DNA from 2 places in the Sphingomonas sp. BK481 genome. Region 1 is predicted to be linked to the other one. Evidence: riboswitches for the same ligand, from Rfam matches in the RefSeq annotation. Region 1 holds a riboswitch; the other holds the start of a gene.
What was found. A riboswitch is a leader RNA that binds a small molecule or an ion and turns the genes downstream of it on or off. The one in region 1 is predicted to bind cobalamin.
Positions count from the first base shown of each region.

Region 2: linked by a shared signal. The riboswitch ahead of FHY04_RS15105 (TonB-dependent siderophore receptor) and the one ahead of FHY04_RS04795 (TonB-dependent siderophore receptor) in region 1 are both predicted to bind cobalamin.

Region 1 is NZ_JACIAP010000002.1:184,114-199,429, forward strand. Features, by position in the region: gene FHY04_RS04780 (iron ABC transporter permease) at 1-799, opposite strand, end outside; gene FHY04_RS04785 (ABC transporter substrate-binding protein) at 867-1,715, shown strand; gene cobO (cob(I)yrinic acid a,c-diamide adenosyltransferase) at 1,712-2,311, opposite strand; gene FHY04_RS04795 (TonB-dependent siderophore receptor) at 2,311-4,269, opposite strand; cobalamin riboswitch at 4,451-4,684, opposite strand; gene FHY04_RS04800 (CoA ester lyase) at 4,743-5,567, opposite strand; gene FHY04_RS04805 (MaoC family dehydratase) at 5,564-6,016, opposite strand; gene FHY04_RS04810 (biotin carboxylase N-terminal domain-containing protein) at 6,016-7,851, opposite strand; gene FHY04_RS04815 (hypothetical protein) at 7,848-8,333, opposite strand; gene FHY04_RS04820 (carboxyl transferase domain-containing protein) at 8,338-9,939, opposite strand; gene FHY04_RS04825 (isovaleryl-CoA dehydrogenase) at 9,971-11,137, opposite strand; gene FHY04_RS04830 (Rieske (2Fe-2S) protein) at 11,205-11,636, opposite strand; gene hppD (4-hydroxyphenylpyruvate dioxygenase) at 11,653-12,723, opposite strand; gene FHY04_RS04840 (MarR family winged helix-turn-helix transcriptional regulator) at 12,812-13,309, shown strand; gene FHY04_RS04845 (LysR family transcriptional regulator) at 13,264-14,151, opposite strand; gene FHY04_RS04850 (malate synthase G) at 14,244-15,316, shown strand, end outside.
Region 2 is NZ_JACIAP010000008.1:14,526-29,841, reverse strand. Features, by position in the region: gene FHY04_RS15155 (DUF1476 domain-containing protein) at 1-171, opposite strand, end outside; gene FHY04_RS15150 (hypothetical protein) at 322-519, shown strand; gene FHY04_RS15145 (NADPH:quinone oxidoreductase family protein) at 544-1,542, opposite strand; gene leuD (3-isopropylmalate dehydratase small subunit) at 1,505-2,134, opposite strand; gene FHY04_RS22685 (hypothetical protein) at 2,131-2,256, opposite strand; gene leuC (3-isopropylmalate dehydratase large subunit) at 2,253-3,692, opposite strand; gene FHY04_RS15130 (NAD(P)/FAD-dependent oxidoreductase) at 3,819-4,751, opposite strand; gene FHY04_RS15125 (glycoside hydrolase family 127 protein) at 4,850-7,162, opposite strand; gene FHY04_RS15120 (hypothetical protein) at 7,304-7,513, opposite strand; gene FHY04_RS15115 (ankyrin repeat domain-containing protein) at 7,607-8,179, opposite strand; gene FHY04_RS15110 (catalase) at 8,250-9,950, opposite strand; cobalamin riboswitch at 10,169-10,410, shown strand; gene FHY04_RS15105 (TonB-dependent siderophore receptor) at 10,578-12,749, shown strand; gene FHY04_RS15100 (endo-1,4-beta-xylanase) at 12,953-14,095, shown strand; gene FHY04_RS15095 (TonB-dependent receptor) at 14,198-15,316, opposite strand, start outside.

The sequences.
Region 1 (15,316 bases):
CGAGATGCGGGACGATCAGGCCGATGAACCCGATCGCGCCCGATACCGCGACCGCCCCGCCGACCCCGATCGCCACCCCGACCAGCATCCGCATGCGCGTCCGGCCCAGATCGACGCCGAGCGCACGTGCGCCATCCTCGCCGAGCGTCAGCGCGTCGAGCGCATGGCCGTCCGAGGCGACCAGCACCGTGCCGATTGCGATACAGGGCAGCGCCAGCGTGACATGGCTGAACGACCGGTCTTCGAGCGACCCGAGCAACCAGGTCATGATCTCCATCGCCGCAAACGGGTTCGGGGACAGGTTGAGCGCAAGACTGACCCCCGCGACGGCCAGCGTTCCAACCGCGATCCCCGCGAGGATCAGGGACAAGGCGCTTTGCGACCCGGCCGCCAGCACGAACAGCAACCCCAGCGCCGCGAACGCCCCGGCGATCGCCACGATCGGCAGCATCGCCGGATGAAGCTCCGCCAGCCCGAAATACAGCGCGATCACCGCGCCCAGCGATGCCCCGTTCGACGCGCCCAGCACCGATGGCTCGGCCAGCGGGTTGCGCAGGAACCCCTGCAGTGCTGCACCGGAAAGCCCCAGCATCGCGCCGACCGCGAGCCCGAGGATCGCGCGCGGCAGACGGAGTTCGAACAGGATCGCGCGTTCGATCGGATCGCCCTGCCCGCTGAGCGCCCGCACGACATGCACGAGCGGGATCGCCGCACTCCCCACCGCGACCGACGCAGCGCCGGCCAACAGCGCAAGCAGCGCGAGGCCACCGACCAATCGCGCACGCGTCACGCGTTCCATAGTGCCAGATCCCACCGCATCGATTTCCGCCTAGCGCATAAGCGGCCGCTGCGGCAGGGTTTTGCGCATGCGCGGCCGCCATCTCCTGACCATCCTAATCGTCGCTGCCGTTGGCGCAACTACGGCGGCGGCGGCGCCTCGACCGCCGCGGCGTATCGTCTCGCTCAACCTATGCGCTGACCAGTATCTTCTGGCGCTCGCCGACCCCGCGCAGATCGTCGCGCTCACCCGGTTCGCGCGTGATCCGAACATGTCCGCTGCCGCCAACGCCGCACGTACCATGCCAGTCAGCCGCGGCAGCGCAGAAGACGTGCTGATGCTGCACCCCGATTTGGTGATCGCCTCGCCGTTCCGACGCCAGACGGTCACGGCCATTCTCGCCGGCCGGAACGTCGCGACGCTCGATCTGCCCCCCGCGGACAGCTATGCCGCGATCGTGTTGCAAGTCCGTCAGGTCGCCGCGGCCATCGGCCACCGCGATCGCGGCGAAACGCTGATCCGCCGGATGGACGCCGCGCTCGCACGATTGCCGCGCGCGCCGGGAGGTGGTCGCACGGCGGCCTATTATCAGCGTCGGGGTTTCCTGACCGGTACCGGCACGCTCGTCGACGAACTGATGCAGCGTCTCGGGCTTGCCAATCTCGCGACCCGGCTCGGCAAACCGGCGCTATCGCAGCTCTCGCTCGAACAGATGGCGCTGGCACGCCCGGACTATCTCATCGTCGAGAGCGCCACCGACCGCGTGACCGATCAGGGCACCGAAATGCTGCATCATCCGATTCTCGACGGGATTCCCCGTCTGCGCATCCCCGAGGCGTGGACCGTCTGCGGAGGTCCCGCCTATGTGCTGGCCGCGCAAAGCCTCGCGGCGCAGTTGCGCACGCCCCGTCCGGCTGGTCCTCGCCGCGGCCGTTAGAACTCGACGCCGGCCTGGGCCTTGACCCCGCCCCGGAACGGATGCTTGACCTGCCCCATCTCGGTGACGAGATCCGCCGCGGCAACCAAAGCATCGGGCGCGTTGCGCCCCGTCGCCACGACATGCGTCATCGCCGGTCGCGCGGCGAATCCCGCAAGTACCTCACCGAGTGGCAGATAGTCGTAGCGCAGGACGATGTTGATCTCGTCGGCGACGACCATCGCATAGCTGGGGTCGGCGATCATCCGGCGGACCTCGTCCCACCCTTCGCGCGCCACCGCGATATCGCGGGCCCGATCCTGCGTATCCCAGGTAAAGCCCTCGCCCATCGGCTTGAATTCGACCAGATCGGGAAAGGCGTCGAAGATGACCTTCTCGCCGGTCGTCATCGCACCCTTGACGAACTGTACGATCCCGACCTTTCGCCCATGCCCCATCATCCGCACCGCCATGCCGAGCGCCGCGGTGGTCTTGCCCTTGCCCGGTCCGGTGTGGACCATAAGCAGGCCCTTTTCGATCGTCTTGGCCGCGACGATCTTGTCCTGGACGACCTTCTTCTTGGCCATCCGCGCCGTGTGCTCCGCCTCGCTCCGCATCAGAATGCTGCCTTCACGCCGGCATAGGCACCGCGCCCCTGACCGACATAGCTGAACACCTCCTCGTACCGCTCGTCGAAGAGGTTTTCGACCCGACCGAAGACCGATAGCCGGGACGTCAGCTTGTACGCCGCGTTCAGGTTGACGAGGACATATTCCTGGAGCGAGACGCGGACAGGGACATAGCTCGGATCGGTATAGGCATCGTCCTGCTGCCGGCCATTATACCGGACGGTGAGCGTTGCCGAGGCGCGCTCGTCGCGACTGAACGCAGTCATGTTGATGCTGCCGATATGGCTGGGGCGCCGGATCTCCACGCCCCCGTCCTCGCGCGCCTTCAGATAGGTATAGGCGAGGTCGAAGCGCAACTGCGCAATCGGCTGCGCTGTGGCAAACACCTCGACGCCGTGCTGCGTCGATCGCGTATCGCGGTTGCCGGGCGTCGCGACGAAGTCGGGGGCGGGATAGGTGGTAAAGATCTCGTTCGTCAGCCGACTGTCGAAATAGGTCGCGCCGATCGTCGCACGATCCCCCCCGAAAGCCTGTTCGACCCCGGCTTCCCACCCCTTTGACTTTTCCGGCTTGAGGTTGGGGTTGCCGATATAACGACCGTCCGAATAGCCGAAGAGATCGAAGTAGCCGGGGTTCTTCACGCCCGTCCCGTAGGCGCCGCGCACCCGCGTTCCGGTCGCAAAGCGATAGCTCGCCTGCGCGCGGTAGGTGGTGGTGTCGTCGAACCGGTTATTCTCGTCGCGCCGCACCGAACCGCCGATCGCGAGCGCGTCGTCGATCACGACGTCATACTGTCCGACGATCCCGACATTGTCGGTGTGCCGCCGCCCTGTGAAGACGAACTCCGAAGGGACCTGACTAAGCGTCTGGAATTCCTCACGCTCGACATCGACTGCGGCGGTCAGCCGATGCCGGATGCGATCGGTGCCGAACCGGAAGGCGCTTTCGAACGATCCCTTGTACCGTCGTCCCTTGTTGCCAAAGCTCAAGGCATCGTCGGCCAGCGCCCGGCGTGTCGTATCGGCAAACTGGCCGCTGAGCGCATTCGTCCAGCGGCCATCCGCCAGCGCGAGTTCGGCGCGAACCAGCCCGTAATAGGCCTCGACCGTGCTCCGCGCGCCGGGCGTATCGACGATCGTGCCGAACTGCGGGCCGCTCAACGCGGTGTCGTTGCTGTCGGCGTCGGTATAGCTGTAGCGCGCGACGCCCGTGACCTTCAGCGTGTCGATCGGCGACCAGCTGAGCTTGCCCGTCGCGCCGACGCTCTTCGCGCCGATGTCGCGCGATCCGCCCCGTGCGGTCGGCGTGCCGTCGGTGAGGTAGGTCGAGCTCGACAGCGCGTAATCCAGATTGCCCGATACGCCTGCGACCCGCGCGCCGCCCGAAAACGTGCCGAACGATCCCCCCTCGGCCCGCAGCGATACGCCCGGGGCTTCCGCGCCGCTGAGCGTGAGATACTGAATGACGCCGCCGATCGCGTCGGACCCGTACAGCGCCGATTGCTGGCCGCGCAGCACCTCGACCCGTGCCGCCTCGTCGGCAATCAGCGTGCCGAAGTCATATTCGCCCTGATAGGGATCGGACACTTCGATCCCGTCGATCAGCACGAGCACGTGATTGCCCTCCGATCCGCGGATCCGGACCTGCGTCGTCCCCCCGACCGCGCCGGTCCGGCTGACCGCCAGTCCGGGGACGTCGCGCAGCACGTCGGACACGATCCGGGTCTGCCGCTGGTCGAGCGTGGCGGCGTCGAGCACCGTCACCGACGCTCCGAGCTGATCGGCGGGAACCGCGTCCCCCGATCGCGATGCGGTGATCACCAGCTCGGCGGCGCCCGCTGCCGCCTCGCCCGTCGCCGCAGTAACCGGATCGGGCTCGGCCGCGGTCGGCGATGCAAAGGCCGTGGCGGTCGCGAGCGCCGCAAGCGAAACGAAAACTCTGGTCATGAAACGATACCCCCGGCGTCACGAGCGACCGGCCGGGGCCTGCCGTCCGATGCCACGGACAGCCGGCGCAACGCTTGGGGTGTACGCCGAACCGCACCCGCCACGCGCGCCGATGCGGCCCCCGCCGCATGGTTCGTCGCTCAGACGGAGTACCGTGCCGCGGTCATCCCCTGGACCATGGCAAGAGCGACCGAGCGCCGGCAGGTCTCCTGGCTCACGGGTCGACGCCCGGTACGCGACCTTCCCGAGCCCTGCGCTTACGCTCAGGCCTAGTGGTCGCCCCCCCATGATGAAGGGACATGCGCACCGCACTCACCGCTTACAGTTGCAGGGACAGCCGCGGCATGAGGAGGACCGCCTCCCGCACCGCATTCCCTTTGAAGCCCCGAGGGGCACCGACGCGATCTGCGACCCCGGCCTTCACCGGTTTCGCAGGGCGACGGTAGCGCAGAAAATTCCTGCCGCCAATGGGCCTAGAGTCGCGCGAGGATCGCCCGCGCCTGACGTAAGTGCGGCGCATCGATCATCCGCCCATCAAGCTGCAGCGCGCCCGCCTCGGGAGCCGCTGCAAACGCAGCGACGACGGCGTGCGCATGTGCAACGGTCGCCGCATCCGGCGTGAACGCGGCGTTGATCGTGGCGACTTGCGACGGATGAATCGCCATCATGCCGGTAAAGCCGTCACGGCTGCCGCGCGCGGCATAGGCTGCCAGCCCGTAAATGTCCGCGATTGCAGGATAGACCGTCTCGATCGCCGCGACGTCCGCCGCATGCGCGCCGAACAGCAGCAGCGATCGGACGAGCTTATAGGGTTCGGTATAGGACCCGTCGTCCTCACGACTGGTCGCCGCGCCGATCGCCGCGGGCAGGTCCTCTGCGCCCCAGGTCAGGCCACATAACCGGTCGTTGACCCGCGCATATTCGCCCAGTGTGAAGATCGCGGCGGGCACTTCGGTCGCGATTGGCAGGATCGGCGGACAGTCATCGCCATAAGCCTCGACCAGCGCGAGGACGGTCGCGGGTCCCGTCGCCTTGGGCAGCATGATCGCATCGGCGTCCCTCGCGGCAGCGAGATCGTCGTCCAGCCACCCGGAGTCGACGGGATTGATCCGCACCATCCGCACGACGTCGGTGTGGTCCTGCAACGTGGCCCGGACCGCCTCGCGGGCAACGGCCTTGCGGGACAGCGCGACCGAGTCCTCCAGATCGAGGATGATGGCATCCGCCCCGCTCGCCGCGGCCTTCGCAAAACGCTCGGGCCGGTCTGCGGGCACGAACAGCAGCGAGCGCAACCTCATGCCGGCGTCCGCAGCAGCAGTGCCGAGCGGAGGCACTGACAGACGATCTCGTCACGCTGGTTGATCAGCTGGTGCATGAATGTGACGATCCCGGCGTTCGGGCGTGACCGGCTGGGCTTAAGCTCGGCGACCTCGGTCTCGGCGCGCATCGTGTCGCCGATGAAGACGGGTTTCGGATGCACGAGCTTGTCGTAACCGAGATTGGCGACGAGCGTCCCGAGCGTCGTGTCGCTGACCGACAGGCCGACCATCAGCGCGAAGGTGAAGGTGCCGTTGACGAGGATCTGGCCGAATTCACTCGCCTTCGCCGCCTCCGCATCGAGGTGCAGCGGCTGCGGATTGTGCGTCATCGTCGAAAACAGGAGGTTGTCCGTCTCCGTGACGGTGCGGCGGATCTCATGGACGATCCGGTCGCCGACTGCCCATCGGTCGAAATAGCGGCCGGCCATCAGTCATCCTTCTCGATACGCGCGAGCACCATGCCATCGCTCACCTGCCCGCCTTCGATCGCGGTCAGTTCGGCAACCGTCCCGTCGAACGGCGCGACGAGCGAATGCTCCATCTTCATCGCCTCCAGCGTCACGAGCTTCTGCCCCTTTGCGACACGGTCCCCGGCCGCCACGTCGACCGCGATGATCCGTCCCGGCATCGGTGACAAGATAGCGCCGTCCGCTGCCGCCCCCATCGCCGCGCCAGACGCACGCCAAGGCCGCAACTGCCAGGTCTGCCCGGCATCGGAAACGAGGGTGGCATCGACCGGTGCATCGATGCCGCGACCGTCGAGATCGATCGTCACCGCGTCGTCGTCGAGCAGGAACCGCGCGGCCTTCAAAGGGGCCGCGTTGAGACGAAAACCCGCCATCGGCTCGGCGCGTACGAGCGTACGCGCGGCGTCGATCAGTGCTTCCTCGCTGGGCTGCGCCGGGGGCATCAGCGCCGCCCCCTCGCGCGCAATCAGCCCGGTATCTAGCGTTGCGGCGACGAAATCCGGGTGATCGAGTGCCTGGACGAGAAACCCCGCATTCGACCGGACCGGCCAGACGACCGCCTTGTCCAGCGCCTCCGCCAACGTCTCACGCGCGGCTTCACGCGTGTCGCCCCAGGCAATCACCTTGGCGATCATCGGGTCGTAATAGGGCGAGATGTCCGCCCCCTGTTCGACACCCGTATCGACCCGCGTCGCATCACCCAAATCGAACGCCTCGAGCCGCCCGATCGACGGCAGGAACCCCTTGGTGGGATCCTCCGCATAGAGCCGCGCCTCGATCGCCCAGCCGCGGATCGCAAGATCATGCTGCTGCAGCGGCAACGCCTCGCCGCTGGCAATCCGCAGCTGCCATTCGACCAGATCCTGTCCGGTGATTTCCTCGGTGACGGGATGCTCGACCTGCAACCGGGTGTTCATTTCCATGAACCAGATCCGATCGGCGCGCAGGCCTTCGCTCGCATCGGCGATGAACTCGATCGTACCCGCGCCAATATAGTTCACGGCCTGTGCCGCGCGCACCGCCGCCGCGCAGATCGCCGCGCGCGTCGCATCATCCATGCCGGGGGCCGGAGCCTCCTCGATCACCTTCTGATGCCGGCGCTGCAACGAACAGTCACGTTCGAACAAATGGACGACGTTGCCTTGCCGATCGCCGAACACCTGCACCTCGATATGCCGCGGCGACAGAATATATTTCTCGATCAGCACGTCGGTATTACCGAACGACGCGGAGGCTTCGCGCTGGCACGAAGCGAGCGCGTCGGCAAAGTCGGCGGACGCATCGACGCGGCGCATACCCTTGCCGCCGCCGCCCGCAACGGCCTTGATCAGGACGGGGTAGCCGATGGCATCCGCCTCGCGTTGGAGCCGATCGGGCGACTGGTCCTCCCCCAGATAGCCCGGTGTCACCGGAACGCCGGCCGCCATCATCCGCTGCTTCGCGGCATCCTTCAGCCCCATCGTGCGGATGCTGTCGGGATCGGGGCCTACCCACAGGATCCCTGCGTCGAGCACGGCCTGCGCGAAGTCCGCATTCTCGGACAGGAACCCGTACCCCGGATGAATTGCCTCAGCGCCGGTGGCGAGCGCGGCGGCGATGATCCGTTCTCCGACCAGATAGCTCTCGCGCGCCGGGCTCGCACCGATATGCACCGCCTCGTCAGCGTGCCGGACATGCAGCGCGCCCGCATCGGCATCGGAATAGACCGCGATCGTGCGGATTCCCAATGCCCGAGCTGTGCGTATAATGCGGCAGGCGATCTCGCCGCGGTTTGCGATAAGCAGTGATTCGATCATTGCGCGGGGCATCCAGTGGTCCGCTTGGACCAGGTGATGTTGAGGATCTTCCACCGGCCCGCGTCGCGCACCATGTCGAAATGGTCGGTCCCGCAATGCGCCACCCGGCCGTCGATGGTGAAGACATAGGGCGACCATACCATCGCGATATCGCCATCGATATCCACGGCGGGATCCGTCAGGCGTTCCGCATATCGCTCCGGCCCGGGCTTCAGACCGGCGGCGAAGTCGGACCAGGCGGTCCGGCGGATGATGCGCGTGCCGTCGGCCTTTTCTTCCACGGCCGTAGCCCCCCCCTCGGGGCGCACCTGTGGGAGCAGTGCCTGGCCATCGCGGGTGGCCAGCGCGGCCAACATCGCGTCGATCGGCACCATGACGCCGGCCTCCTCCGTCACCACGGCTGGCGGCAAGCCGGTGCCCTTGACGATCGGTTGGACCGGAGTGACCTGACCCGCGGCCAGCAGCAACGATAGCAGGATCATCGGCTTACATCCTGAACACACCGAACGCGGGGCGTTCGGCGATTGGAGCGTTGAGCGTCGCGGCGAGCGCGAGGCCGAGCACGTCACGGGTCTGCGCGGGATCGATGATCCCGTCGTCCCACAGGCGCGCGGTCGCGTACCAGGGATTCCCCTCGTCCTCATATTTCTGACGAACCGGCGCCTTGAACGCTTCGGCTTCCTCCGCCGTCCAGTCGTCCGCGTCGCGGTGAACGGTGGCGAGGACCGAGGCCGCCTGTTCGCCGCCCATCACGCTGATCCGGCTGTTCGGCCAGCTGAACAGGAAGCGCGGCGAATAGGCGCGTCCGCACATGCCGTAATTGCCGGCGCCGAAACTGCCGCCGATCAGCACCGTGATCTTCGGCACGGTCGCGGTCGCGACTGCCGTCACGAGCTTTGCACCATGTTTGGCAATGCCTTCTGCCTCATACTTCCCGCCGACCATGAACCCCGAGATGTTCTGGAGGAACAGGAGCGGTACCTTGCGCTGGCAGGCGAGCTCGATGAAATGCGCCCCCTTCTGAGCGCTTTCGCTGAACAGGACGCCGTTGTTGGCGAGGATCGCGACGGGGATCCCGTGGATATGCGCGAACCCGCACACCAGCGATGTACCATAAAGCGCCTTGAACGCATGGAATTCGCTGCCATCGACCAGCCGTGCGATCACCTCGTGCACGTCATAGGGTGCGCGCACATCGGACGGCACGACACCGTAAAGCCCCTCAGCGTCGTATTTCGGGGCGCGCGCCGGTTGCCGGTTCACCGTGACAGGGACCTGTGGCGGCAAGGTCGAGACGATGTCGCGAACGATCGTCAGCGCGTGGTCGTCCGATTCCGCGACATGATCGACGACGCCCGACCGCCGTCCATGCGTGTCCGCGCCGCCGAGGTCCTCCGCGGAAATCACCTCGCCCGTCGCCGCCTTGACCAGCGGCGGCCCAGCGAGGAAGATCGTGCCCTGCCCGCGGACGATGATCGTCTCGTCGGACATGGCCGGGACATAGGCGCCGCCCGCAGTGCAGCTCCCCATCACACACGCGATCTGCGGTATCCCCAACGCCGACATCTGCGCCTGGTTGTAGAAGATCCGGCCGAAATGCTCGCGATCGGGAAATACCTCCGCCTGATGGGGCAGGTTCGCCCCACCACTATCGACGAGATAGATGCAGGGCAGCCGATTTTCCTGTGCGATTTCCTGCGCTCGCAGGTGTTTCTTGACGGTCAGCGGAAAATAGGTCCCCCCCTTCACCGTCGCATCGTTGCACAGGATCATGCACTGCCGACCGGCAACGCGGCCGATCCCCGCAATCACCCCCGCGCCGGGCACCGCATCGTCATACAGCCCATTGGCGACGAGCTGGCCGATCTCGAGGAACGGCGAACCCGGATCGAGCAAGCGCTCGACCCGGTCGCGCGGCAGCAGCTTGCCACGCGCAACGTGCCGGTCGCGCGACCGGGCGTCTCCGCCGAGCGCGACGCGCGCAACGTCGTCGCGCAGGCGCTGGGCGAGCGCGAGGTTGTGCGCCGCATTCGCCTGGAACGTCTCCGCGTCGACCGACAGCTTCGTATCGAGGACGGGACCGCTCACCGTTCACCCCGCCGCGACCTGATCAGCACGCTCATTGCATCACCTTGGGCGCGGCACCGATCAGTTCGCGTCCGATCAGCATCCGGCGAATCTCGTTCGTCCCCGCGCCGATATCGAGCAGCTTGGCGTCGCGCATGAAGCGCTCGACCGGCCAGTCCTTGGTATAGCCCGCGCCACCCAGAGCCTGGATCGATTCCAGCGAGACCTTCACCGCGCTCTCGCTCGCCAGCAGGATCGCGCCCGCCGCGTCGAACCGCGTCGTCTTGCCCGCATCGCAGGACCGCGCGACGGCATAGACATAGGCACGTGCAGAACTCAACGCGACATACATGTCCGCGACCTTCGCCTGGATCAGCTGGAACTGCCCGATCGCGGTCCCGAACTGCCTGCGTTCGCGGACATAGGGGATGACCACGTCGAGACAGGCCTGCATGATGCCGAGCTGAATGCCCGCGAGCACCGCGCGCTCATAGTCGAGGCCCGACATCAGCACGCCGACGCCGCCATTCTCCGGGCCCATCACCGCGTCGAACGGCACGTGGCAATCGGTGAAGACAAGCTCGGCGGTCGGGGATCCCCGCATGCCCATCTTGTCGATCTTCTGCCCGATCGCGAATCCCGGCATGTCCTTCTCGATCAGGAAGGCGGTGATCCCCTTCGATCCCTCCCCCGTCTTCGCATAGACGACGAGCGTATCGGCATAGGCCGCGTTGGTGATCCAGAACTTGGTGCCGTTCAGCACATAGCCACTCTCGGTCTTCACCGCCTTCAACTTCATCGACACGACGTCGGATCCCGCCCCGGCCTCGGACATCGCCAAGCTTCCGACATGCTCGCCCGACACCAGCTTGGGCAGATATTTTGCCTTCTGCTCGGCATTGCCCCAGCGGCGGATCTGATTGACGCAAAGGTTCGAGTGCGCGCCATAGCTCAGGCCGATCGACGCCGATGCGCGCGATACTTCCTCAACCGCGACGACATGCTCGAGATAGCCGAGCCCGAGCCCGCCATACTCTTCCTCGACGGTGATACCGTGAAGCCCCAGCTCGCCCATCGCCGGCCAGAGCTCGCGGGGAAACCAGTCGTCCGCATCGATCTTCGCGGCCAGCGGAGCGATCTTCTCCTTCGCGAAGCGCTGCGTCGTGTCGCGGATCATGTCCGCGGCTTCGCCCAGCGCGAAGTCGAAATCTGGCGTCACGAAACTCTCCTTACCGTATTATCCCGTGGTTTGCCGGGCTGTTCTCATTACCGTTCTCACCCGGCGTTTAGCGTGGGTCAGGGACCGCAGCCGGCGCACCGAGCGTCGTGATCACGCCGTCTACGACCGTGATCGGCCAGACCGCAAGCGCTTGCCCCGCGCATGGGCCGCCGACGCAGTGGCCATCGTCGATTCTGAACAGTGCGGAATGCCACCCACAGACGATCAGGTCGCCATTCGGGCTCAGATAGTCGTCGAGGGCGCGCGCTAGTGGCAGTCCGGCGTGCGGGCAGCGATCGACATAGCCGACGACGCCGTCACCGCGCCGAACCGCAAAACCGTGGAACCGCCCCGCGCGCATCTGCACGACATAGCCTCGCGACTGGCCGGGTGCGATCGCCTCGATCGACCCGAGCGCAATACCGGCCGGCGTGGCGAACAGCCGCACCGACGACGGCGCATCGCTCACGGCACTGTCGTCGCCCGGCTGGCCCTGCATGTCCGTCATCACGTCTTCACGCGTCGACCGTGATCACCCCACGCCGAATCTGGTCGAGTTCGATCGATTCGTACAGCGCCTGAAAGTTGCCGTTGCCGAACCCCTCATTGCCCTTGCGCTGGATGACCTCGAAAAAGATCGGCCCGAACAGCGGTTCGGTGAAGATCTGGAGCAGCAGCCCCTCCTCACCGACATTGCCGTCGAGCAGGATCCGGTTGCGCCGCAGCCGCTGGAGATCCTCGCCATGGTTCGGCACGCGCTTGTCGACCAGTTCGTAATAGGTCTCGATCGTGTCCTGCAGCCGGACGCCGCGAGCCCGCAGTTTCTCGACGGTCGTGTAGATATCGTCGGTGGTTAGCGCGAGATGCTGGATGCCTTCGCCGTTGTAATCTCGGATGAACTCCTCGATCTGGCTGTGGTCGTCCTGGCTCTCGTTCAGCGGAATCCGGATCGCGCGATCGGGCGCGATCATCGCCTGGCTGAACAGGCCCGTCGCCTTGCCCTTGATGTCGAAATATTTCTGCTCTTCGAACCCGAAGATCTGGCCGTAAAAGGTCGACCAGGTCCGCATCTGGCCGCGCTTTACGTTGTGCGTGAGATGGTCGAGCAGATCGAGACCAACGGAATTCTCGGCCTCGGCCTCCGCCGCGCCCGGGATCTGATCCCAGGCATCGTACAGGCTGCCCGCGCCGCCATGACGGTCGACGAGATAGAGCAACGATCCGCCGATCCCCTCCAGCGCGTAGCTCTCGTCGCCCAGCGCCCCCAGCGACGCATCGGCCGCCTTCGCACCGCGTGCCAGCGCAGCGTCGAAGGCCGCCTTGGCATCGGCAACACGGAACGCCATGCCGTTCGCCGAAGGACCATGGTCGGCGCGGAACGTCGCGGCCTGCCCCGTCGGTTCAGCGTTGAGCAAAAGGTTGATGCGACCCTGCTTGTACCGGGTCACTGCCTTGGTCGGATGCCGGGACGCGGGCACGAAACCCAATTGCTCGAACTGTTTGCCCATCGCCGCCGGTTCGGGCGATGTGAACTCGCAGAACTCGAAACCATCCAACCCCATTGGGTTGACGTCCATATGCTCCATGATGCGACAGCCTCTCAAAGCTTTATAGTATCGTTGGATACCAACTGCGCGTTTGCGCAGATCGTGTCAACTGATACTATCCCGTGCCATGACCGCTTCATCCGACCGCCCGCTGCTGCTCGACGACTTCATCCCGTTCCGGCTGTCGTTCACGTCGAACCTCGTCAGCGACACGATCGCGCGCAGCTATGAATCGCTGTTCGGCCTCTCGATCCCCGAATGGCGGCTGGTCGCCGTCATTGCCGAAACCGGCGGCATCACGCAGGCGGAAATCGGTCATCGTACGCGGATGGACAAGGTTACGGTAAGCCGCGCGGCGATCGCGCTGGTCGAGCGCGGGCTTCTCGAACGGCGCGCCAATGCCAGCGACCGTCGCTCGCACCTGTTGATGCTCAGCGATGCGGGTCGCACGCTCTATGCTGCCGTCGCGCCAAAGGCGCGCGATCTCGAGGCGCGGATCTTTGCGCAGTTCGATCCGGCCGAAGTCGCCGCGTTCACGGCGATGCTCCGCCGGATCGACGCGGTGACCAGCGCGCTCGATCAGCCGGCCCAGGGCGGTGACGGTGTCCACAGCGTCCGCAAATAGTCGAGCAGTGCAACAACCGACGACGGCACTGCGCCGCGCGGGTGCAGCGCGAAGATCCCGACATCCGCGCTCCCCTCGATTGCCGGCAGGACGCGAACGAGCCGCCCCGCCGCCAGATCGCTGCTGACGTCCCACAGCGACCGCAGCGCGATCCCCACGCCCGACAGCGCGAGCTCTCTCACGACCTCGCTCGAATTCGTGCGGACGTGGCTCGCGGCATCGATCGTGAAATCGCCGTCAGGCCCCGTCAGCCGCCACGGCATTTGGCCGCGCGCCGCGAGCAGGCGATGATCACCCAGCGCCGCCGCGCTGCCAGGAATGCCCGCCGTCTCGAGATAGGCGGGTGCGGCACACAGGACCCGGCGGCTGTCGCCCAGCCGGTGCGCGTCAAAACCCGGTTCGACCGTCGGCGCGATCCGGATCGCGAGGTCGATCCCTTCGCCGAGCAGGTCCGAAAAACCGTCTGACAGATTTAGTTCGAGCGCGATGTCGGGATGCGCATCGAGAAAGGGCTTGAGCCGAGGTGCGATATGCAAGCGCCCGAACGACGTCGGCGCACTGACGCGGAGCGGACCGCTCGGCCCGGCGGCCCGGTCGCCGACCCGCCCCTCGGCCTCCCGGATCGCGGCAAGGATCGCGACCATGTCCGCGTGATACCGCTCGCCTCGCGCCGTCGGCTCGAGCCGCCGTGTCGTACGATTGAGCAGCCGCACTCCGAGCCGCGTCTCTAGCCGGACGATCCGTTTCGATACCATCGCCGGAGAGATGCCGCGCAAGCGGGCAGCTCCGCTCAGGCTTCCGGCCGCGACGACGTCGACGAACAAGGCGGCATCCGGATCCATTCATTCCCCCGGTGATCGACAGCTTCAACACTTGATCGTCTACCGAACAGCCTGGCGGTCGTATAGGATGATCGTCAGATAGGGAGAGAACGATGACCGCGACGTCAGACGGCATGATCGACAAGGCGGGGCTGCGTGTAGCCGCACCGCTGGCACGGTTCCTCGATGACCAGGCGCTGCCCGGCACGGGAGTCGACCCGTCCGCCTTCTGGTCCGGAATGGCCGACATCTACGCCCGCTTCGCACCCGAAAATCGCGATCTGCTTGCTCGCCGCGATGCGCTGCAGGCGAAGATCGACGCCTGGTACGACGCATTTGGCGGCCGCCCCGTCGATCCGGACGCGCAGGCGCGCTTCCTTCACGAGATCGGTTATCTCGCTGAGGCGCCTACGCCGTTCGTGGCGACCTCGACTCGCGTCGATGACGAGGTGGCACGGCTGGCAGGCCCGCAACTCGTCGTGCCCATCCTCAATGCCCGGTTCGTCCTCAACGCCGCAAACGCACGCTGGGGCAGCCTGTACGACGCGCTCTACGGCACCGACGTAATCCCCGGAACGCCGTCGGGTCGGGGTTATGATCCGGACCGCGGTGCGCAGGTGATCGCTTGGGCCAAGGCGTTCCTTGATTCCAGCGTGCCGCTTGCGTCGGGCTCATGGACCGATTGGGACGGCAGCACGCCCGTGCTGGCACAACCGGATCAGCTCCGCGGCCATGCCGGCAGCACGATCCTGTTGCGCCACAATGGCCTACACATCGAACTTGTCATCGATCGCGACCATCCGATCGGCGCATCCGATCCTGCCGGACTCGCCGACGTCCGGCTCGAATCCGCGCTGACGACGATCGTCGATCTCGAGGATTCAGTCGCAGCGGTCGATGCCGACGACAAGGTCGCTGCCTATATCAATTGGCTGGGCCTGATGAAGGGCGATCTGGAGGCGCAGTTCGACAAGGGAGGCCAGACGCTGACCCGGTTGCTGGAGGACGACCGGCGCTACACCGCGCAGGACGGGTCCGAAATCGTCCTGCCGGGACGAAGCCTGTTGTTCGTCCGCAATGTCGGCCATCTGATGACCACGCCCGCAATGCATCTGCCCGATGGGACGGAAGCGCCCGAGGGCATTCTCGACGGGATCGTGACCGCGCTGATCGCGCTGCACGATCT
Region 2 (15,316 bases), on a different contig from region 1:
ATGCACCAGCGCGGTGGCATAGGCGTCGCCCTCCTCGCGCGTCAGCCGCATCTCGGCCGCGGCCCATTGCCCCAGCAACCGATTGCGCCGCGCCGTGACACGGAATGCGAGTTCATCGTCGCGGGCAAATTTTGCCTCGAAAGATCGCTCGCGATCGTCAAAAGTCGTCATGGCGCACGTGTTCCCTCCGGCGTGTCGAGCTTAGCAGATAGGTAGCGGTCCACGGCTCCGCAATAATTTGGTGCGGCTCTGGAACAATGCCGGCACATCCATCATCTATAAGACAGTCACGTGACACAGGGCACGGGCATGGAGAGTAGAATGACTGGCCGCCATCCAAGGAGCATTTCGCCGCCGTCCGACACCGCCGTATCGCGTCACCCCGCAGCGCCGCCGATCGGTGCCGGTGGTCATGGTCGCGGTCGATTTCCTTCGATCGCGCATGGCATGGCACTCGGTGCGGCCGCATCCGCGATCCTGTGGATGGCGATCGTCATGACGATCTCGCGCCTGCTCTGAACCGGCCCGGCGCGAGAGACATCATCAGCCGAGTTCGACGACCAGCTTTCCGATCGCGGCGCGCGCGGCCATCTTCGCGATCGCCTTGCCACCGTCCTCCAGCGCGAACCGCTCGGTCACCCGCGGCGCGATCTTGCCGTCGCGCCACAGCTCGAACAGAGTTTCGATATGCGCCTGGTTGGCCTTCGGGTCACGGGCAGCGAACGCACCCCAGAACACACCGCACACATCGCAGCTCTTGAGCAAAGTCAGGTTGAGCGGCAGCCGCGGGATACCGGCGGGGAAGCCGACGACCAGATACCGCCCCTCCCAGGCGATCGAGCGCAGCGCGGGCTCGGCATAGTCGCCACCGACCGGATCGTAGATCACATCGGCACCCGTCTTGCCGACCGCGGCCTTGAACTGCTCGGCCAGCGCCTTGGACTGGTCCTTGTCGAACGGCGCGCGTGCATAGACGATCGTCTCGTCGGCACCCGCCGCACGCGCGGCGGCCGCCTTCTCCTCGGACGAAACCGCGGCGACGACCCGCGCACCGAATGCCTTGCCAAGCTCGATCGCCGCCAGCCCGACACCGCCCGCCGCGCCCAGCACGAGCAACGTCTGCCCCGCTTTCAGATGCCCGCGGTCAAGTAAGGCATGGATCGTCGTGCCATAGGTGAGGATCAGCGAAGCGCCCTCGGCAAAGTCGCGCCCCTCGGGCAGGCGATAGAGCTTGGCCGGGTCGGCCACGACCTTTTCGGACAGTCCGCCATGGCCGAGCATCGCGATCGCCCGGTCGCCGACCGCCCAGCCCTCGACCCCGTCACCGACCTCGGCGACGATACCCGCGATTTCGCCGCCGGGTGCAAAGGGGCGTTCGGGCTTGAACTGATATTTGTCCTCGATGATCAGCACGTCGGGAAAGTTGATCGCGCAGGCCTTGACGGCGATCACGACCTGGCCCGGCGCGGCGACCGGATCAGGCAGTTCCGACAATATCAGAGTTTCAGGTCCGCCCGACGCCTTCGACAGCAATGCCCGCATAACCGCTTTCCCTCTCCAGAAAGGGGCGATGTTCGGCCACCGCCTCCTCGAATTTTGAAATCGCGGTATCTCTTGCCAGTGTCAGCCCGACCTCGTCCAGCCCCTCGATCAGGCATTGCCGGCGAAACGCGTCGAGATCGAAGACGAAGCGGTCCTGGAACGGCGTGGTGACGGTCATCGATTCGAGGTCGATCGTCACGCTGTCGGTCCGTGCAACCTCGATCAGCCGGTCGATCGCATCCTGCGGCAGGACGACGGCGATGATGCCGTTCTTGAACGCGTTGCCCGAGAAGATGTCCGAGAAGCTCGGCGCGATCACCGCGGCGATGCCCATGTCGGCGAGCGCCCAGGCGGCATGCTCGCGGCTCGACCCACAGCCGAAATTGTCGCCCGCGATCAGGATCGGCGCGCCGGAATAGCGGGGATCGTCGAACAGATTGTCCGGCTGCGCGCGGACCGTCTCGAACGCGCCGCGCCCAAGCCCCGTCCGCGTGATCGTCTTCAGCCAGTGCGCGGGGATGATCACATCGGTATCGACGTTCTTCGCCCCCCAGGGATAGGCGCGCCCCGAAACCGTCGAAACCGGCTTCATCGCGGGCCGGTCTCGGTCGGGGCGACACGACCGGTACCCGGCAGCGTCCGCGCCGCCGCCATATAGGCCGCAACGCCACTCATCACCGCGCCGGCCATCAACAGCATCATCACACGCTTCATAACTCATGTCCCATCAGGTCGCGCACGTCGCTCAGCCGGCCCGTGACCGCGGCCGCGGCCGCCATCGCGGGCGAGACGAGATGCGTGCGCGCACCCGGCCCCTGCCGTCCGACGAAATTGCGGTTGCTCGTCGAGGCGCAACGCTCGCCCGGCGGCACCTTGTCGGGATTCATCGCCAGACACATCGAGCAGCCAGGCTCGCGCCATTCGAAGCCCGCGCCGGTGAAGATCCGGTCGAGCCCCTCGGCCTCGGCCTGACGCTTCACGAGGCCGGATCCGGGGACCACCAGCGCGCGGACACCATCGGCAACCCGTCGGCCGTTCGCGATCGCCGCAGCCGCGCGCAGATCCTCGATCCGGCTGTTCGTGCAGCTGCCGATGAAGACATGCTGGATCGCGACGTCCTGCATCGCGGTACCCGGCGTCAGCCCCATATAGTCGAGCGACTTGCGCGCCGCCGCCTGCTTGGCGGGGTCGGCAAAGCTCATCGGGTCGGGGACATGGCCGGTGATCGGCACGACGTCCTCGGGGCTGGTGCCCCAGGTCAGGCCCGGCGCGATATCGCTCGCCTGCAGCACGACCGTCTTGTCATAGGTCGCCGCCGCATCGCTCGGCAGCGTCCGCCACCAGGCCAGCGCGCGCTCCCACGCCTCGCCGCTCGGCGCCATCGGCCGGCCCTTGATATAGGCGAAGGTCGTCTCGTCCGGCGCGACGAGGCCGGCCCGGGCCCCCGCCTCGATCGACATGTTGGCGACGGTCAGCCGCCCCTCGATCGACATCGCGCGGATGACGTCGCCGGTATATTCGATCACGTGACCCGTCCCGCCCGCGGCGCCGAGCCGCCCGACGATCGCGAGGATCACGTCCTTGGGGCTGACGCCGAAGCCCAGCGTGCCGTCGACGCGGACCTCCATCGTCTTCGACTGGCTCAGCAACAAAGTCTGCGTGGCGAGCACATGCTCGACCTCGCTGGTGCCGATCCCGAAGGCGAGCGCGCCGAGCGCACCATGCGCCGAGGTGTGGCTGTCGCCGCAGACCAGCGTCGATCCGGGCAGCGTGAAGCCGAGCTCGGGCCCCACCACATGCACGATCCCCTGCTGCACCGCGGTCGCGTCGATATAGTCGATCCCGAACTCGGTCGTGTTGCGACGGAGCGCGTCGAGCTGCTGCGCGCTTTCGGGATCGGCGATCGGCAGCGGCACGCCCGCGGCGTCGACGCGTGCGGTCGTCGGCAGATTGTGGTCGGGCACCGCCAGCGTCAGATCGGGCCGCCGCACCCGCCGCCCGGCGACGCGCAGGCCTTCGAACGCCTGTGGGCTGGTCACCTCGTGAACGAGGTGGCGATCGATATAGATCAAGCAGGTGCCATCGTCGCGCCGTTCGACGACGTGCGATGCCCAGATCTTTTCGTAGAGGGTCTGCGGACGGGTGGCCATGCGGCCCCGTTAACCGATAATGCCTGCCGCGCAAAGGTTCGCGGCAATTTTCATGCGCCGGACCATGGCCCGATCACTTCGATGCGTGGTCCGCGTGACGACCGGGCGCGGCGCCGGAATGCGTCTTTACGCGTCTGCCAGCATCTGCTCGGCAAGGCGTCGGCCGGAGAGCCAGCCGCTCTCGATCCGCGGCGCCAGCAGCCAGTCGCCCGCTGCCCCGATCCGTTCGCCCGCATTCCACAGACAGGCGGACTCGCCTGCCGCGGCGCGGGCATAGCGCCAACGATGACCGACACGGACGATCGGCACGGGCAGCGCGTCGGCACACTGCGCGGCGAGCGCCGCCTGCAGCTGATCGACCACCGTCTCCGCCGCGTCTTCCAGATGATCGCGGGACCAGTCTGGCGTCGCCTGGACGACCCAGGCCTCCGGACCATCGCGTCCGGGTTTCGCGCTGTTGCGCGCGGCCCAGCCGATGATGCCGCGATCCTTCAGCACATCGTCGGGAATCGATAGCGGCGTCTCGAACGCGAACATCGCCGTCCAGCACGGCGCAGACCGGCTGTCCGTCGCGACGCGCGCCATCGCCGCGTCATGCGGTGCGAGGAGCGCCGCCGCCTGTTCCGCAGGGATCGCGACGACGACGCTGTCGAACAGCGCCGCGTCGCCGGGATCGACCTGCCATACCGCCGTCGTCCTGCGCAGCCCGGTGACCTGGGTGTTCCAGCGGACGTCCGCCTGCGCGGCGAGATGCCCGACGATCGCGTTCATCCCCGGCGTCCCGACCCAGGCATCGGGCCCCGCCGCGGGCCAGCGCGCGACGACGCCCGCCGCCGCCCAGCCCTGCATCGCCGCCACGAAATCCGGGTCGCGCATCGTCAGATATTGCGCGCCATGGTCGAACGCGATCATGCCGCCGGGCGTCTCGATCCGCCGCGTCGCCATCCGACCACCCGCCCCGCGTCCCTTGTCGAACAGTGTCACCTCGCAGCCGTCCTGCTGGAGTCGCAGCGCACAGCTCAGGCCCGCAATTCCTGCACCAATGATCGCAACCTTCATGACGTCTCCGATCGACGATCCGCGGGACGGCGCGATACCGCTCCCGGGCCTAACCGACCAGCCTGAAATCCCCCGGGGCCTATCGACCGGCGTATCGGTCAGATCGTCTCGGATCGCATCGTCCGCACCGTATAGACCTCGACCCCCTGCCATGTGTCGGACTCGAAGCGGACGCGGATTTTCGACTTGCCGCGCGTGGTTTCGGGCGGCAGCGTATAGGTCCGGACGTTGCGGGCGGCGGTGACGTCACCCGTGAGCCGCTCGCGCGCCAACGGCATACCGTCGACCGAGATCCGAAAATCCTTGTTGCGCTGTCCGCCGCCATATTCGACCTGCAGCGTCAGCGGCCCCGGCGCGACCGCCAGGTCGAATTCGAAATATCCGATGTTCACGTTGCGGCTACGGTCGGCGACATGCGACACCGCCGCAGAGTTGCCGCTGTCGGCGAACGCGTGGTCGACCTCGGGCTGCTGCTCGCCCAGTCGGATGACATCGACCGTCCGCGCGGCCAGCGCCGCCCGCTCCTGCGACGCACGCGCCCAGGCGAGCTGCGCAGTCGGCCACTCGGCGGTGCCGAACCGGCGGAAATAGACCGCGGTGCGGTTGTCATGCTGCGCAAAAAACGGTCGCAGCGTCAGGTCGCCCGGCTTGCCCTGCCCGCCCAGTCGATACCGGTGCAACCCGCCTGCCGCCGCCAGCACAGGTTCCGCCCGGTCGGTGACGAGCGCGGGGTCCGGCCCGTCGGACCGACGGTCCCCCGCGCCCATATCGGCCGCAAGGACCAGCGGGCCGCTGAGGAACGCGATCAGCCTGGGATCGTCGGGCATCGATTCGACGCGCACCGGCATGGGCAGCGACAAGGCAATCTGATCGCCCGCCTTCAGCCCGGTCAGCAGCAGATACGCGCCGTCGCGCACGCCAGCCGTTCTGCCGTTCACCTGCAACAGCGGCGCGGCGCACCAGCCGGGCACGCGGAGCGCCAACGTCCGCGGCGCCGTCCTGACCGCGATCCGCACCGTGTCGCCGAGCGGGAATTGCGTATCGATGTCGAGCTTCGCCTCGGGGGCATCCAGCGTGGAGGCATAATAGAGGTTGATCGCAACCGCATCGCCGCGCTTCCAGTAGATGCTCTCGCCGTGCTTAGAATGGCTCTCCATGCCCGACCCGACACAGCACCAGAAATCCTCGGTCGGGCTCGAATGCACGCGCCCCATGCCCGGCGCCAGCGCAGTGAAATAGGTAAACATCCCCGTGTCGGGGTGCTGCTGACTCATGATATGGTTGAGATGCGCGCGCTCGTAAAAGTCGAAATAGCGCGCATCGCCGGTCCAGCCATAGAGATGCCGGGTCAGGCGCAGCATGTTGTAGCTGTTGCACGCCTCGCACGTCTGCTGGTCGAGCCGCTGGGCAAGCTTGCGCGGCTCACCGAAATGCTCGTGGTCCGAATTGCCGCCGATGACATAGCTATGGTCGCGCGTCACGATCGTCCAGAACGACCGCGCGACCCTGGCATGGTCGGTATCGCCGGTCAGCTCATGCAGCCGCGCCTCCCCCACGATCTTCGGGATCTGCGTGTTGGCGTGGTGCCCCGCGAGGTCGTCGCGCGCGTCCCTGAGCGGGTCGACGATCGCGTGATGCCGCAACCGTTCGGCAAGCGTCAGCCAGCGGCGATTGCCGGTTCGCGTGTACAGCTCGGCAAAGGATTCGGTCAGCCCGCCATGCTCGGTCCGCAGGATGTCCTGCACCTGGACGTCGTTCAGTCCCTCCAGGATCGTGCCGAGATAGCTCCCGAGCCCGATCGCCACGGCCAGACCATCGGCAAGCCCGGCATGCCGGTGCGCGTCGAGCACGCCCGCCATGACCTTGTGATAGGTGTACAGCGGCACCCATCCTTCGTTCAGGCTGAACCCGGTCGACCGGATCTCCCGCTTGCGCAGTTCCTCGTACACGACCTTGCCATCGACGGTCTTGCCGTCACGCTCGACGGTCGTCCCGCCGGCATAGCCATCCCCCTGCTTCCGCTGGATCGCCTTGAGTTCGGCGACGATATAGGCCGCGCGGTCACGGAATTGCTGATCCCCCGTCTGCGCATAGACCAGCGACAGTGCGCTGAGATAATGACCGAGCGAATGCCCGGCGATCCCGCGCGACTCCCATCCGCCATAGACTTCGCCCTTGGTCGGCAACCCTGCCCCGGCATGGAAATTGTGCAGCAGACGGTTCGCATCGAGCGACAGCAGATAGCGCTGGTTCGCCTGCACCGATGTCAGGAAGATCGACGGCCGCAACCGCACCTGCGACAGCGGAAAGGGGGTCGCCGCCGAGGGTGCATCCGCCGCCGCCAAGGCGAATGGCGGCACCGCCCCCAGCGCAATCCCTGCGCCTAGCGCGCCGCGACGCGTCCAACCCATGTCACTCTCCCAGCCACGTCTTTAGACACAGGCTATCGGCTTCACTTGTCGGAGTAAATCCCGGGACTGACATGAGCTGACGGTGTGATCGTGATCATCAGTGCGCCGTGATCCAGACCCGGCCCCACCTACGCGAAGGTCTCAGTCGCGCGGCGCGCGGGCGATCACCGCCTGCGCGACGCGGAGGCGGGCCTTCCAGATCTTCACCGACGGATGCCCGGCCGCGAGGCCGGCGAGCCGCCCCTCGATCTGGACGGCCTCGCGCTTGACTGCGTCGAGCTCGGCGGCTGTCGGCGCAGGCTGGATATTGGCGCGCGCGTGTGCGCCGGTGCGTCCCTTGCTCTTGGTCATGGCCAACGCGATGGCCCCGGATGCCGCGCCGCGTCAATGCGGAACGGCAGCGACACGGCCCGCTGCGGCACCCGGGACGCTCGAAGACTTGCGTCAGCGCTTGACGCGTTCCGCCATCGCGGCGTTGCCCTGCCCGGCCGCGACCGAACCTGCCGATCGTCCCGCCGCATCCTCGATCGTCCGGTCCGCACCCGCCGCCAGCAACAGATCGACCTGCGTCCGGCGATTGAAGAGCGATGCCATCATCAGCGCGGTCTGCCCGGCATGATTGCGCGCGTTCACGTCGCACCCTGCCTTCAGCAGCCGTGCCGCGATCGCATCCTCGCCCTTGAACGCGACACCCATCTGCGCGCTGTTGCCCTGGTCGCGATCCGGACGGCAAGCGTCGGCGCCCTTGCCGATCAGCGCGTCGACCGTAGCAAGCTGTCCGTTATACGCCGCCAGGATCAGGGGCGTGAAACCGCGCTCGTCATAGGCATTGATGTCGGCGCCGGCGTTGAGCAGCGGATCGATCATGTCCGTGCGGCCGAGCCGGGCCGCCTCGAACAGCAGCTGCTGGCGACGCTCGGGTGATGGCAAGGCTGCAGCCACAGGGGGCGTCTGTCGCTCGGTCGCAGCGGCCTGTGGACCGGCCGCGGCGAGCAGCGCGGCAAGATAAGTCAGCATCGTCGGTCTCGTTTCCTTGAAGTCTGCCACGGCAGGAGGCGCGCGCCATGCCGCGCCTCCTGCCCCGGGATCACCGGGCGCCCTGGCCCGGATTGGCGGCGCGATAGTCCGCCACCGCGCGCGACACGTCGGCGATCGGCACGTTCACCGCGGTTGCCAGGCGCGTGCCGAAGTCCTTGTCGGCCTGGTAGAAGTAGCTGACCATGATCGTCTTCGTCCGCGCCGACGTCACGACATTGAGATCACCCGCCAGGTTGGTCACCAGATCTGCCTTGTCCTGCGGCTTCAGCGCCCGGTAGAATTCACCCGCCTGGGCAAAGTTGTTGGTCTTGGCGATCGGCTTCGCATCGACGGTCGCATCGATGCCATAAGGCGCGGCGCGGAAGCGGGCATCGGTCGACTTTGCCGCGGTCGCCGCCGGGAAATAATTCACGTCGGACGCGCGGTTGGCGTGGTCGAGCTGGCCGTCCTGATAATTGTTGACGACGCTCGCGAGCGGACGATTGACGGGCAACTGCATCGCATTGGCGCCGATGCGATAGCGCTGCGTGTCCGAATAGGAGAACAGCCGCCCCTGCAGCATCCGGTCCGGCGAAGCCTCGATCCCCGGCACGAGGTTGGCAGGCGCGAACGCCGACTGCTCGGTATAGTCGAAGAAGTTGGTCGGCACCTTGTTCAGCGTCATCTCGCCGATCTTGCGGAACGGCACGCCCAGCCATTCCTTGGTGTCGTCGAAGGGATTATAGTCGAGCTTGGCAAACGCCGACGCCGACATCGTCTGCACCATCAGGTCCCAGACGGGGAAGTTGCCCTTGCCGATCTCGCCATAAAGATCGTCGGTCAGGTAGTTCCAGGTCGCGGTCGCCACCTGTGCCCCGTTCAGGTTGCGCACGCCCTGGCGGCTAATCCAGCGGAACTTGGCGAACACCGTTTCGCCCTTGGCATTCACCAGCTTGAAGGCATGGACGCCGTTGCCGTCCATCGTCCGGTAGGATGCCGGCGTACCGAGGTTCGAATAGACATGCGCGAGCATGTTGGTCGCCTCGGGCGTGGCCGAGAAGAAGTCGAAGAAGCGATTGGGGTCCTGCTTATTCGTCACCGGCGAGGGCTTGAGCGCGTGGATCATGTCCGGAAACTGGATCGCGTCGCGGATGAAGAAGATCGGCAGGTTGTTGCCGACCAGATCCCAATTGCCCTGATCGGTATAGAATTTGGTCGCAAAGCCGCGCGGATCCCGCATGCCCTCGGGGCTGCCCGAGGGGTGGATCACGGTCGAGAAGCGGACGAACACCGGCGTCTGCTTGCCGGGCATGAACAAGGATGCACCGGTGATGCTCGAAATGTCCGCGGTCGCGGTGAACACGCCGTGGGCACCGGTTCCGCGGGCATGGACGACGCGCTCGGGCACGCGCTCCCGGTCGAAGCGTGCGAGCTTCTCGATCAGCGTCGTGTCCTCAAGCAGGACGGGGCCAAGATCGCCCGCCGCCTTCGAGTGGCGGTTCTCTCCGATCGGCGCACCATTGTCGCGGGTCATCTGAGGCGCGGCGGCACTGGCTGAATCACCCTTGGCTTCGACGGTGCCGGCAACCCCGGCCTGCGCCAGCGCGGGCTTGCCGGCGCTGGACGGTGCCGCCGCGGTCGTCATGCGCGTTTCCGCCTGCGTCTCGGCCGGCGCCACCGTCTGCGCGGCGACCGGCTGAATCATGGCACCCGCCGATGCCGCAGCCAGCAGCATCGCCGTCACGGCCTGACGGCTCTTCACGTTCTTCATCTCGATCCCTTAATCCTGCATGCCATCAGCGTGGCATCCCCGCACAGAGCGTGCGGCACCGCCGCCTCCTGATCGAGGACGCGCATCGCGCCAAACGGAGCTTCTGGATCACAGCAATCGAGCAGGACGATCGAGCCGCCATCGCCGTGCTCGCCGGACGATTGCCGAACGATCCTGACCGGGATAGACCGGCGCCGCTGACCTGTTCGATCCGAACAGGACGGCATGATCGCGTCGGTGCCCCGAAAGGGGCTTAATAGGGAACGCGGTGAGGGTGGTTTGCCACCTGAAGCCGAGGCTGTCCCTGCAACTGTAAGCGGCGAGCGCGATGCATTTCGCTTCTTCCTGCAAAGGAAGGAGCAGCCACTGGGCCAGACGTTTCGTCATGAGGGCCTGGGAAGGCCGTGCATCGTGTGATGACCCGTGAGCCAGGAGACCTGCCGGCGTCTGGTCGCTCTTGCCTGGCCCAGGGGGTGGCCGCGGCACGGTACTCCGTCGAGCGACGACGTGTGCGGTGGGGACCGCACGGGCATGCGTGCCGGTCGCAATCGCGTCCGGCTGGCGCGGATGTCGGCCGTTCGCGGGAGGTCCCTGCCGGGTTCGCCAGACGCCCGGGGGATTACCGTAATGCCGTTCCTATTGTCTCGCCTCGCGCTCGCGGGGGCTATCCTGTCGCCTGTCTTCGCAGCACAAGTCCACGCCCAGTCCGTGCCGGATCCCGATACCAAGGACATCCTGATCGTCGGACAGCATGCCCAGGACACGCTAACCACGCCGAATGCGACCGGCAGCCGCCTGGGCCTCACGCCGCTCGAGACCCCCGCGACGCTCTCGGTCATCGACGGCGCCACGATCCGCGCGCGCGGCGACCTGTCCGTGATCGACGCGACGAGCCGCGCACCAGGCATCAGCAACGCCGGCAACCCCGGCAATGGCGGCACCGCACTCGCCGCGCGGGGCTTCAGCGGTCAGGGATCCGTGCTCCAGCTCATCGACGGCATCAGGCTGTTCCCGGCTGCCGGCACGATCACCTTTCCGACCGATCCGTGGATGGTCGAGCGGATCGACATCCTGAGCGGCCCGGCCTCGGTGCTCTACGGCCAGGGCGCACTGGGCGGCGCGGTGAATGTCGTGATGCGCAAACCCGATACGCAGCAGACGCACGTGGAGGGCGAGATCGGCTATGGCTCGCAGGACAGCTTCCATCTCGCGGCAGGCGCAGGGGGGCCGATCACCGAGCGCCTCTCTTACCGCATCGACGGCAGCTATCGCCGATCGGACGGCTATGTCGATCGCGGCCAGTCGCGCAGCCATGCCGTGTCGGGCACGCTGCGCTGGGCGCCGACCGACACGCTCGTCGTCACCGTGCGGAATGATTCTGGCGACCAGAAGCCGATGCGCTATTTCGGCACGCCGCTGATCGACGGACGGCTCGACGACCGCATCCGGGAACGCAACTACAACACCCGCGACGGCGTCATCCGGTACCGCGACAACCGCACCAGCCTGCAGGTCGACTGGACGCCAAGCAATGCGGTCACCGTCAACAACCAGGCCTATCGCCTCACCTCCAAACGCTCCTGGCTCAATCTCGAAACCTATTGCTGGATCGCCGCAGACGGGTTCTGCGCCAACGGCAGCGCCAATACCGGTACGCCCGGCCGCATCCTGCTCACCGACATGACCGGCATCGTCCACGACCAGACGCAGTGGGGCGATCAGGGGAGCGTGACGTTCAGGACGGACGTCGCCGATGGCGTCGGCAACGACCTTGTCATGGGCTTCGACGTCAACCTCATCAAACTGACCTATTCGCACAATTTCGAGTCTGACCCGCAGGTCTCGGAGGTCGATCCCTTCGCGTTCGATCCCGGTCTGATCATCGACACGCAAGGCATCGCACCGCGCTATCGCACGCGCACGACCGAATATGCGGTCTTTGCCGAGGACCGGCTGAAGCTCGGCACGCAGGTCTCGATCGTCGGTGGCGTGCGCTACGAGCGCGACACGATCCGCCGCTGGTCGATCGACTATCCGGGCGGCGTCAGTACCGAGACGTTCGCGCTCGACAAGCGGCTGCACAATCTGACCTGGCGGGTGGGGAGCGTTTATCAGCCGATCCCGACGGTGTCGCTCTATGCGCAATATGCCACCGGCGTGGACCCGCTGGGGACGCTGACCACCTATTCGACCGGGCAGGTGCAGTTCAGCAACGCGGTTGGCGACCAGGTCGAGGTTGGCGCCAAGGCGGTGTTCCTCGACGGTCGCGGCACCGCCACCCTCGCCGCCTACCGCATCGTCAAGAAGCGCCTGCTGGCACAGCTGACCCCGACGAGCCCGGTCGAGCAGGTCGGCCAGCGATCGGCCAAGGGTATCGAGGCTGCGGTATCGCTCGATCTGCCTTACGGTGTCGGGATCGATGCGAACGGCAGCATACTCGACGCGACGTTCGACGACTTCGTCTCCGGCGGCACGCGCTTCGATGGCAATACCCCGCCGGACGTACCCGAGACGCTCGCCAATCTCTGGCTGCGCTGGAACGCGACGCACGCGCTCCAGGCGCGCGCCGGGCTGCGCTACGTCGGACGACGCTATTCGGACAATGCGAACAGCTTCCGCGTCCCCAGCTACACCATGGTCGATGCAACGCTCTCCTATGCGGTGACGCCGCGGCTCGCGGTCGACATCCACGGCTACAATTTGTTCGACCGGGACTATGCGATCAGCACCTACAACAACCAGCAATGGGTCCTCGGCCGTCCCCGCGCGGTCTACGTCTCGCTTCGCGTCGGCTTCTAGCGCGCCCCGCGGCCGGCAGCTGGCAAGGACCCGACAGCGGGCACGGGTCTGCCGCGCACTGGCGAGCTAGCTGGCCGGTCAGCTTGCCACCGAACCGTTGCGTCTTCGGCCATCCAGTTTGCGTATCAAACCAGAGGCTTCGGGATTGACCTGTTGCGGAGAAACCGCCAGCGTTAGCGCTATCATAAAAGAGAGGATGTGCTGTGGAAATTACGCGACGCACCGGGCTGGCGATGCTGACGGGTCTTGCCGTATCGGCCGGCGCCCGTGGGACGGCCGCACCTGCGCCGACCGGCCTGCACGGCATCGCCGCGGCCAAGGGGATGCGGGTGGGATCGAGTTTCGCATGGGGTGCCCCGGGTGCCGATCGCGGCTCGTTCGCGAACCCGGCCTACGCCAACCTGCTCAAGCGCGACTGTGGTCTGCTCGTCGCCGAAAACGAGATGAAGTGGCAGGCGTTGCGACCGAGCGCGACCGCCTTCGACTTCACCCGCTTCGATGCGATGATGGCCTGGGCGGACGCCAACGCACTGCCGGTGCGCGGGCATAATCTGCTGTGGCATCAGCCCAAATGGATGCCGCGCTGGGAAGAAACGCATGATTTCGGCGCGACCCCCGCGCGCGCCGCCAAACGCCTGCTGGTCGACCATATCACGACGGTATGCCGCCGCTATGGCACACGGATCCGCAGTTACGACGTCGTCAACGAGGCGGTCGATCCCAAGGATGCGAGCCTGTACCAGACCGCTTTGTCACGCGCGCTGGGCAGCCCCGAGGCAACGCTGGACCTCGCCTTCCACACAGCGCGCCGCGTCGCGCCACACGCGCAGCTGGTCTATAACGACTATATGAGCTGGGAACCCGGCAACGCCACGCACCGCGCCGGCGTGCTGAAGCTGCTCGAAGGGTTCAAGGCGCGCGGCGTGCCGGTCGATGCGCTGGGCGTGCAGTCTCACCTGGTCACGCAGGGGATCGACGCGCGTGCGACGATCGCCGGGCTCGAGGGCGAGTGGCGCCGCTTCCTCGATGCGGTCACCGCGATGGGCTATGGGCTGGTGATCACCGAGCTCGACGTCCGCGACAACGCACTCCCTGCCGATTTCACGGTTCGCGACCAGGTGGTGGCCGATTTCACGCGCGGCTATCTCGACGTGATGCTCGCCTATCCGCAGCTTCGCGACGTGCTGCTGTGGGGAATGACCGACCGCTATAGCTGGATCGAGGGGTTCGAGCCGCGCAAGGACAAGGCCCGCCGCCGCCCCTGCCCCTATGACGCCGCGTTCAAGCCCAAACCGATGTACATGGCGATCGCCGCCGCGCTTGCTGCCGCCCCGCACCGCACCTGACGCCCGGACAAAAAAAGGGCGCCGCGGTTGTCGCGCGGCGCCCAGGGGGGAGAACGGGAAATGGATCGAAAGGGTCGGCCGCACCGGCAGACCCTTTCGCGCTTATCTGAACGACGCGCGGATCGAGAAGGTGAAGCGGCGATCCGCGATGAACCAGTTGCGCGGCCGCGTCAGCAGATCATCGTTGATCACATATGACGTGCGCGTGATCGAATTGGTCAGGTTGACGCCCTGGAACCCCATCTTGATCGCTGGTGTCACCGCGTAGAAGATCGAGGCGTCGAGCTGCCCGTATTTCTCCGCGTACACCGGAGAATTCGGCACGATCACGTCGCGGATCGTCAGCAGGTTCTTGGACCGCCAGTTATACGCGGCGCGCACCTCCAGCCCGTTACGCTGATAGAAGGGCGCGAAGTTGAACTGGTATTTCGACAACCCCTGCAACGGCAGCCCGCTGGTGTCGACGTTGGAGATGATCCCCGCGGTGACGTTGGGATCGTCGGAGTCGAGATTCTGCTGCGACACGCCCGACGACTTCACGTAGGTGAAATTGGCCGCGAGCCCGAACCCGCTCAGGAACCCCGGCAGGAAATCATAGGTCTGCTGATAGCCGACCTCGAACCCCTTCACGCGACCCGTTTCGGTCGAGTTCAGCGGGGTCGTGATGATCCCGTCGAATGTCGCGCCGTTGTTGGTGAAGCTCTGACGCTGCAGGCTGTTGGTCTGCACGCCGTACAGGTCCTTCTTGAACAGCGACAGCGTGAGCTGGCCGACGTTCGAGAAATACCATTCCGCGGTCACATCGTAATTGTCCGCACGGACCGGCTTCAGAAACGGGTTGCCGACCTGGAAGGTGGCAACCGGCGCGCCGTTGAACAGGATCGTCTGGTCGCTCGTGTTCAGATTGATGTTGTAATAGGACCGGGTCAGCCCGAAATCCGGCGGAGCGACGCTCTTGGTGAACGCCGCGCGGAACTGAAGACCACCGCCCATCGCCAGCTTCACGTTGAAGCTCGGCAGGAAATAGTCGTAGCTCAGCTTGGCGTCGTTGGGCGTCGTGCTGCCGTTCTGGAACGCCGCCGCGGCATCGCGTACGGCTTGCGGCAACGCGCAGAACCGCGAGACCGGCTGCCCGTCGGTCGGCGCGACGCAGCTGAACGACTGTTGCGGGAAGGCGAAGAAGCCCGACGAGACGCGATCCGTCTTGGTGTACCGCACACC